DNA from 2 places in the Methylobacterium sp. Leaf102 genome. Region 1 is predicted to be linked to the other one. Evidence: riboswitches for the same ligand, from Rfam matches in the RefSeq annotation. Region 1 holds a riboswitch; the other holds the start of a gene.

Evidence for each region. Region 1 has a riboswitch for thiamine pyrophosphate ahead of thiC (phosphomethylpyrimidine synthase ThiC). Riboswitches for the same ligand answer to the same signal wherever they lie in the genome.
Region 2: it holds a riboswitch for thiamine pyrophosphate, as region 1 does, so the genes downstream of both, thiO (glycine oxidase ThiO) here and thiC (phosphomethylpyrimidine synthase ThiC) in region 1, are expected to answer to the same signal.

Annotation. Positions count from the first base shown of each region.
Region 1 is NZ_LMMX01000034.1:3,379-7,734, reverse strand. Features, by position in the region: partial or broken gene ASF27_RS14525 (OFA family MFS transporter) at 1-522, shown strand, start outside; gene thiC (phosphomethylpyrimidine synthase ThiC) at 731-2,647, opposite strand; TPP riboswitch at 2,724-2,832, opposite strand; gene ASF27_RS14515 (hypothetical protein) at 2,982-3,269, opposite strand; gene ASF27_RS14510 (BA14K family protein) at 3,543-4,262, shown strand; gene ASF27_RS14505 (hypothetical protein) at 4,352-4,356, opposite strand, start outside.
Region 2 is NZ_LMMX01000040.1:23,936-28,291, forward strand. Features, by position in the region: gene ASF27_RS19905 (thiamine phosphate synthase) at 1-60, opposite strand, end outside; gene ASF27_RS19910 (thiazole synthase) at 57-836, opposite strand; gene thiS (sulfur carrier protein ThiS) at 841-1,053, opposite strand; gene thiO (glycine oxidase ThiO) at 1,050-2,258, opposite strand; TPP riboswitch at 2,335-2,464, opposite strand; gene ASF27_RS19925 (adenylate/guanylate cyclase domain-containing protein) at 2,512-3,762, opposite strand; gene ASF27_RS19930 (hypothetical protein) at 4,067-4,356, shown strand, end outside.

The DNA of each region.
Region 1 (4,356 bases):
CTGGGCCGCCGGCATCGGCTCAAAAGCGCTGTTCGTGGCGTTCTTCTGCGTGATCCTGTCGATGTACGGGGGCGGGTTCGCCACCATCCCGGCCTACCTTGCCGATGTCTTCGGCACGCAGTTCGTAGGGGCCATCCACGGGCGGCTCCTCACCGCCTGGTCCACGGCGGGCGTGGTCGGTCCGCTCGTGGTGACGGCGATCCGCCAGGCGCAGGTGGATGCCGGTATCCAGGGCGCCGAACTCTACACCCGAACGATGTACATCCTCGCGGCTTCCTGGGGGCGGGCTTCGTCGCCAACCTCCTGGTCCGTCCCCTGGCCGCACGCTGGTTCATGACGGAAGCGGAACTCACCGCCGTGACCAAAGGCGGCGTCGGCGTGGGGGCGGCTGGAGCCGGTGAACGCGGGATCGGTCGCGGAGGCCTGACCCTCGGCGCCCTGTTGGCGTGGCTCGCTGTCGGCGTTCCCATCGCCTGGGGTATCTGGACCACTCTGACGAAAGCCCTGATTCTCTTCGGCTGAAACGCGAGACGGGCAATTCGACGAGCCTCGGCTTCGCGACATGGGACCGGATGCGGATCCCATGTCCGCATCCGTCCGTCATCGAACGTCGATGTCGGCGCATCGGGCTGGAACAGGAGTGCGCCCTCTCCCCGCGGGTGGAAAGAGGGCGCGCACCTCGTCATCGCACGGGCCCGGCCGAGGCCGGACCCGAGGGGGCTCGTCCGTCCTACTCCGCCGCGTCCACGTAGAGCTTGCCGCCCTCGGCCTGGAACTCGGCGGATTTCGCCGCCATGCCGGCCTCGCGCTCGGCCTGGCTCATGGGGGTGGCCTCGCCGAGCACCTGGCCCGCCGCCTCCATGGCGAGGACCTCGGCGCGGAGATCCTGCGTGATCTTCATCGAGCAGAATTTCGGGCCGCACATGGAGCAGAAGTGCGCCACCTTGTGGGCGTCCTTCGGCATGGTCTCGTCGTGGTAGGCGCGCGCCGTGTCGGGATCGAGGGAGAGGTTGAACTGGTCCTCCCAGCGGAAGTCGAACCGGGCGCGGGAGAGGGCGTCGTCCCGCAGTTGCGCCGCCGGATGGCCCTTGGCGAGGTCGGCGGCGTGGGCGGCGATCTTGTAGGTGATCACGCCTTCCTTCACGTCGTCGCGGTTGGGCAGGCCGAGATGCTCCTTCGGCGTGACGTAGCAGAGCATGGCGCAGCCGAACCAGCCGATCATGGCCGCCCCGATGCCCGACGTGATGTGGTCGTAGCCGGGCGCGATGTCGGTGGTCAGGGGCCCGAGGGTGTAGAACGGCGCCTCGCCGCACTCCTCCAGCTGCTTTTCCATGTTCACCTTGATCTTGTGCATCGGCACGTGGCCGGGGCCCTCGATCATGGTCTGGCAGCCCTTGTCCCAGGCGATTTTCGTCAACTCGCCGAGGGTCTCGAGTTCGGCGAACTGGGCCGCATCGTTGGCGTCGGCGATGGAGCCGGGGCGCAGGCCGTCGCCCAGCGAGAACGACACGTCGTAGGCCCGCATGATGTCGCAGATCTCGTCGAAGCGCTCGTAGAGGAACGATTCGCGGTGCCCGGCGAGGCACCAGCGCGCCATGATGGAGCCGCCGCGGCTGACGATGCCGGTGACGCGGCGCGCGGTGAGCGGCACGTGGGCGAGGCGCACCCCGGCGTGGATGGTGAAGTAGTCGATGCCCTGCTCGGCCTGCTCGATGAGGGTGTCCTTGAACACCTCCCAGTCGAGTTTCAGCGGATCGCCCCCGACCTTCTCCAGGGCCTGGTAGATCGGCACCGTGCCGATCGGGACCGGCGAGTTGCGCACGATCCACGAGCGGATGTTGTGGATGTTGCGGCCGGTGGAGAGGTCCATCACCGTGTCGGCGCCCCAGCGGGTCGCCCAGACCAGCTTCTCGACCTCTTCCGCCGCCGACGAGGTCACGGCCGAGTTGCCGATGTTGGCGTTGATCTTGACGAGGAAGTTCCGGCCGATGGCCATCGGCTCCACCTCGGGGTGGTTGATGTTGGCCGGGATGATGGCCCGGCCGCGCGCGATCTCTTCGCGGACGAATTCGGGGGTGATGAAGGCCGGCAGCGCCGCGCCGAAGCTGTTGCCGTCGCTGAGCGCGGCCTGCGCGCCCTCCAGCATCGTCTCGCGGGCGAGGTTCTCACGGTGGGCGACGTAGATCATCTCTTCCGTGATGATCCCGGCCTTCGCGAACTCGTACTGCGTCACCATCTGGCCGGGGCCGGCCTTGCGGATGAGGCGCTGCGCCGGACACGGGGCCACGAGCTTGTCCTCGGGCACGAAGCCGTTGTCCTCGGGCTTGACCGCGCGCGGCGTCACCGTGGCGTAGCCGCGCTTGGCGATCCACGGATCGCGGATCAGCGGCAGGCCGGCGTTGAGGTCGATGTTGGCGTCCGTCTGCGTGTAAGGGCCCGACGGATCGTAGACCCGCACGGGGGCCTCCTTCGGGTCGCTCAGGGTCACCTCGCGGAACGGCACCCGGATGTCGTCATGCCCGGCCACCGCCGCGTAGACCTTGTGCGACCCCATGATCGGGCCAGTGGTCACCGCCTGGGGCGAGCCTTTGGGAAGACCTTGCGGAAGATCGTGGGGGAGATCCTGGGGCAAAACGGGCTTGTTCATCGGGCGTGCTCCGGGCTTGGGAGGCGACCCGGATTCGTCAGGAACAGCATTGGGTGGGGGACACCACGCAATGGCGCGGCGAAAGCATTCCCGTCCCTCCGCCGGTACGAACCGGATCAGGTTCAAGGGTCAGGGCGTCGCGCCCAATCTCAGCTCCCGGTCTCGGAGCCCCCCTCGGAATCGTTCCAGGTTCGACGCCTGCGCCCGATTTGTCAATCGCCGCAGCCGTACACGGGCGGTTCCGCCGAAAGTCCCGCCACGGTCGGTCCGCCGAGTCCTGCGACTCGGCGGCGTCGTCAAAGTCGGTTCGGCGCGGCTGTCGCGCCCATGGTCTTCAGCACTTGCTTCGGCAGAAGTCGCCGGCCTGCTGCGCCGCGATCAGGCATACCTGCTTCCCGGTCGGATTCGGGATGGCGTTGCACGCCGCTTCGGCCAGGCCCTGGGCGGCATTGCAGGCCAGCGTACAGAAGATCGAATCGAGCTGCTGCGCATCGGCGGTCTGCGTCTTGTCTCCGACGATATTATGATCCTGCTTGAAGATCTGAGTGATGATCGTACGAATCTTGTCCCGCTCTTCGCCCGTCAGGCCGTTCCAGTCGGAATCATTGACTTTGATGTCCATGGGCTTGTCCTTGTGATCCCGGTCTCTGCGGCCGGTCCACCCAAGAAATATATAACTTAAGGTTTATCAATCCATCTATTATAAACCCAAGGTAGCATTTTCGTGAGCGGAGTTCCATTGGGACCGCAGGGTCAGCCCAGACCCCGTCCGGGACCGAGCCGTCGACGGATGGAACGAACGCCAAGGTCACGGTTCGAACCTTGCGTTGACGGCAGCGTTGATCCTCCAAACGCGCCTCCGTTCCGGACCGGCGCTGCAACGCGGATCATCACCATGAATCGCATTCTCCTCGCATCGGCCGCCATGGTCGGGGCTCTCATTCTCATTCCCGCCCAGGCCGACGCGCGCGGCGGGGGCGGATTTCGCGGCGGCGGTGGCCATATGGGCGGCTTCGGCGGGGGCGGCCGTGGCTTCGGCGGCGGCGGCTTCGCGGGCGGTGGTGGGTTCCGCGGCGGCATGATGGGCGGTGGGCGCGGCGGCTTCGGCGGCCAGGGCCTAGCCGGGCGCGGGTTCGGCGGCGGTCAGGGCTTCGCGGGGCGCGGCTTCGGCGGCGGCCGTGGTCTCGGCGCCACGGCGGCCGGGTTCGGCGGCGGCGCGGCGCTTGGCGGGTATCGTGGCGGCGTCGGCGGGTTCAACCGGGGCGGCTACCGCGGCGGGTTCGCCGATTACCGGGGCGGGCGCGGCTACGGCTACCGCCGCGGCTACGGCGGTCTCGGCCTCGGCGTTGGCCTGGGGCTCGCCGGAGCCGGTATCGGCTACGGCCTCGGCAGCGGCTTCTATGGCGACGATTACTACGGTGGCGGCTACGCCCCGGCCTATTACGGCGGTGGCTACGGTGCCTATGGCGGCGGCTATGCGCCGGCCGGCTACGCCGTCGAGACAGAAGTCGCCCCTCAGCGGGACGACGCCTACTGCGTCCGTCGCTTCCGGTCCTACGATCGCCAGTCGGGCACCTATCTCGGCAATGACGGCCAGCGTCACGCCTGCCCGTAGGTGACGCACGATCGAACGAAGAAGGCCCCGGCGCTCACCGCGCCGGGGCCTTCTTCGTTTCAGAAGCCCGCGTTTCAGGAACCCGCGTTTCAGG
Region 2 (4,356 bases), on a different contig from region 1:
TCCACCGGGGACCAGGGTCCGGTCCGTCACCACGAGGAGCGGCGACGGCAGCGGCCTCATGAGCCGACGAGGCCGAGCTGCGGGCTCGACGGTTCGGCCCGGCCGCGCCGAGGAATGCGGCCGGCGCGGTGCGCGAGGCGGCCGGCCGCGACGGCGTGGCCCATGGCGCGGGCCATGCGTACGGGGTCGTCGGCCTTCGCCACCGCCGTGTTGAGGAGGCAGCCGGCGGCCCCGAGCTCCATGGCGATGACGGCGTCCGACGCCGTGCCGATGCCGGCATCGACGATGACGGGCACGGGCGAGCGCCGACAGATCAGTTCGAGGTTGGCCGGGTTCGCCACACCCATGCCGGAGCCGATGAGCGAGCCCATGGGCATCACGGCGGCGCAGCCGATGTCGGCCAGGCGCTGGCACACCACCGGATCGTCGTTGCAATAGGGCAGCACCGTGAAGCCGTCCTCCACGAGGTGGCGGCAGGCCTCCAGCAATTCGGCGACGTCCGGGTACAGGGTCTCGCGGTCGCCGATGACCTCGACCTTGATCCACGTCGTGTCGAGGGCCTCGCGGGCGAGTTCGGCGGTCATGATGGCGTCGCGCGCCGTCTCGCAGCCGGCGGTGTTGGGCAGGAAGCGGTAGCCCTTGAGCTTGCTGACCGTGTCCGAGCCGTGGCCCTGGAGCGAGACCCGGCGGATCGAGGCGGTCACCACCTCGGCGCCCGACGCCGCCACGGATTCGGCCATGATGGATTGGGTGGGATAGCCCGCCGTGCCGATGAACAGGCGCGAGCCCAGGGTGATGCCGGCGATGACGAGGGGATCGTCGTGGGGTTCGGTCATGGTTTCAGCCTCCCTGCATGGCGCGGACGATCTCGACGCGGTCGCCCTCTTCGAGTTGCGTCGTTTCCCAGTCCCGGCGGCGGATAACCGCGCCGTTGAGGGCGATGGCGATGCCCTGTGGGCTCTCGATCCCGGTCTCCTCGGCCTCGATCCGGAACAGGGCGTCGAGGTCGCGCGCCGCGCTCTCGTGGGGCCGGCCGTTGAGGATGAGTTTCATGCGCGCGCCTTCGTCTCGGCCGGGGCGAAGCGGGCGCGGCCGAAGGCGCTGGCGTAGTCCGGCACGGCGCCGTCCGTCAGCAGGGCCGCGACGGCGTCGGCGGTGGCGGGCGCCAGGAGGTAGCCGTTGCGGTGGTGGCCCGTCGCCGCGACGAGGCCGGGGGCCAGGGTGTCGATGATCGGCGCGTCGTCGTCGGAGGTCGGGCGGTAGCCGCTCCACACGGCCTCGACGGCCATCTCCTCGATGCCGGGCAGGACGCGGCGCGCCCCTTCCAACAGGGCGTAGAGGCCGCCCGCCGTGACGCCGGGGGTGAAGCCGCAATCCTCCACCGTCGCCCCGACGATGAGGTGGCCGTCGCTCTTCGGGGCCATGTGGACCTGCTCGGTCCAGACCATGTGGGTGAGGGTTCCGGTGCGGGCGGTGGTGCGCAGCGCCAGCGACTGGCCCTTCAGGGGACGCACCGGCAGGGCCAGGGCATCGGGGAGCAGCCCGGTCTGCCCGCTCCAGGCGCCGGCGGCGAGGATCACGGTCTCGGCCGCGAGCCGGCCCTGGCCGGTCAGGAGCCCCGTGACCCGGTCGCCCGCCCAGTCCAGGGCTTCGACGGAGCAATTCTCCACGATGGTGACGCCCGCGGCCGTGCAGGCCCGCACCAGGGCGGCCATGACCCGGCTCGGATCGACCTGATGATCGTGGGGACAGTAGAGGCCGGCGGTGACGGCCGGGCGCAGGGCCGGCTCGCGGGCCCTCACCTGCGGCCCGGACAGCCACGTGGCCTCGAGGCCCGAGCGGACCTGCAGGTCGTGGCGAAAGCGCAGGCGCTCGACCTCGTCGCGGCCGATGGCGAGCACCAGGGTGCCCTCCTCCCGGTAGTCGATGTCGACGCCCGACGCCGCCTGCAGGGCGTCGCGAAACCCCGGCCAGCGCGACAGGCTCACCAGGGCCAAGGGCAGCAGCTGGTCGGAGCCGGGCTCGTGCTCGGCGGCCGGCGCCAGCATGCCGGTGGCAGCGAGGCTCGCCCCCGCGCCGACGGTCTCGCGCTCGACGACGGTAACGGCGCGTCCGCGTTCCGCGAGGCGCCAGGCGATGGACAGGCCGATGAGGCCGCCGCCGACGATGGCGACATCGCAGCGGGCCGGCAGGGCGGATTGCGCCCGGGCGGCGGCGGGTGAGCGCCTGAGATCGATGGGTCGGCTGGGAACGAGCACCTGGACAACCTCCGCGACGGACGCAGGGGGTGTGGGGCCGGTGCGCTTCTGAGCGAAGCCCGCCGAACTCGGGCGGGCAAACACGGCGGTCCAATCCCTACGCCGGTATGAACCGGTTCAGGTTCGAAGGATTTCCGCGCCGCCGCCCGCACGCAGGCCGCTCATCGGTTTCTCAGCCCCTTGCCGGGGATCTCCCTGGAACACCACCGATGTGGGCCGCAACGACGCTCCGGTCAACACCCCGCGCGCCTCGTCACACCGTCGCGGCCGGCCGTCCGGGGCGGAACACCCCCATGGGCTCGGCGAACCCGTCGAGGGCGTGGGTGCCGAGGGAGACCGGATCGCCCCAGAGGAAATCCACGAAGGGCTTTGACATCAGCAGGGGCTCGCCGAGCGTCCTGTTGAGGCGGGCGAGGCGGCTCGCGAGGTTCACGTCGCGGCCGATGACCGTGAAGTCGAGGCGCGCGCCCGAGCCGACATTGCCGTAGGCGGCCTCGCCATGATGGAGCGCGATGCCGGCCGCCACGGGCTGGGCGAAGCGCCCGAGGCCGTTCGCCTCGTCGATGGCCGCGAGCGCGCTCTGGGCCGCCGTCAACGCCCCCTTGGCCGCCCCGCCGAGGTCGTCGCCCCGCTCGCGAAAGATCGCCAGCAGGCCGTCGCCGAGGTACTTCAGCACCTCGCCGCCCTCGCGCTCGATGGCCGGCACGAGGCAGTCGAAGAAGATGTTGAGAAGGTCCACCGCTTCTTCCGGGGTCATCTCGGCGGAGATGCGGGTGTAGTCGCGCATGTCGGCGAACAGGATCGCCGAGCGGATGCGCTGGACGTGGCCGCGCCGGATCGAGCCGGCCAGGATCGCCTTGTGCGGTTCGTCGCCGACATAGATCCGCAGCACGTGGTCGAGCTGCTTGTTGATGCTGCGCATCTCCATCACGGCGGCGAGCGTCGGGATGACGAAGCGCAGGATCGCCACGTCTTCATCGCGAAATCCATCCTCGCTGCGTGTGGCGAACGTGATGCCGTTGCGGGTGCCGTTGGTGAAGAACAGCGGCGCCACGATGTAGTGGCGGTAGCCCTCGGCCTTCAGGTCGGGGATCACCGCGTAGGCGTCGGACGGCGTCTCGGAAAGATCGAGGATCAGCCACTCCCCGGTCTCGTGGACCGTCTGGAACGGGCTCTCGCGGTAGGCCTTGTCGGAGGCGTCGCCGTGGGGGAACAGCCGCACCGTCGAGCCCGATTCGCGGGTCCAGAAACGGCCGACGCCGGAATATTCGGAATGCAGGGCGTCGATGGCCGTGGTCGCCCGGTCCACCGGCACCCCGAGGTCGATGAGCCGCTCGGCCAACCCCGCCAGGAGGTCCTCGGCGTTGGGCATCCGGGCCCCCTCGCTCAGCAGCCAGTCGCGCAGGGCCACGCATTGCTGCAGGGCGCCGAACGGAACGTCGTTCGCTTCCGATCCGTCGGCTTCGGCGGTGGGCGGCGACTGGGGCGGACCTCGATCGAGCATATGGCCTAGTTGGGTCAAGGATCGCCCTTCGGCAACCGGACGCTCGCTTTGCGCGGCTCTCCGAACCGCCATCAACCGGGAAACGATGGTTGGATCAACGTGAAATCTGCGGACCCCGGTTGCAATTCCATTCGAATTCCGCGCCTCGCCTCCCCCAGGACCTCCGGTGGGGGAGATGGGCACGATCCCGAAAGGCCTCGAATCACGACGGTGTCGAATCCTCACGTGAAATGAAATCTGAGATTGTTTTCTTTCAGGTTGTACTGCATCTCGATAACGCAACCTCAACGTAAGGAAGCGTGTGATGATTCGATTGGAAAGCCGTTTACTCGAACTCTCTGAAGTTGCGTTCGCCGAGGAGGTCATCGGCAATCTGCGAAAGCAGTTCAACGTCGACCTCGCACCTATCCTTCGTTCGCATCTCCCATATGCCGAGAAGAAGAAGCGTGCCGCCGGGGCACTGCTCGATGCGATCTTCGATAAGGCGAAGCGTGAGGGCTACCTTGAGGATTGGCATCAGGGCAGCCCCAACCGCGAAGCCGAAGACGCGCTCCTGGACGCGATGCTCGCGAGTGACGTGGACATCGAGCCCAA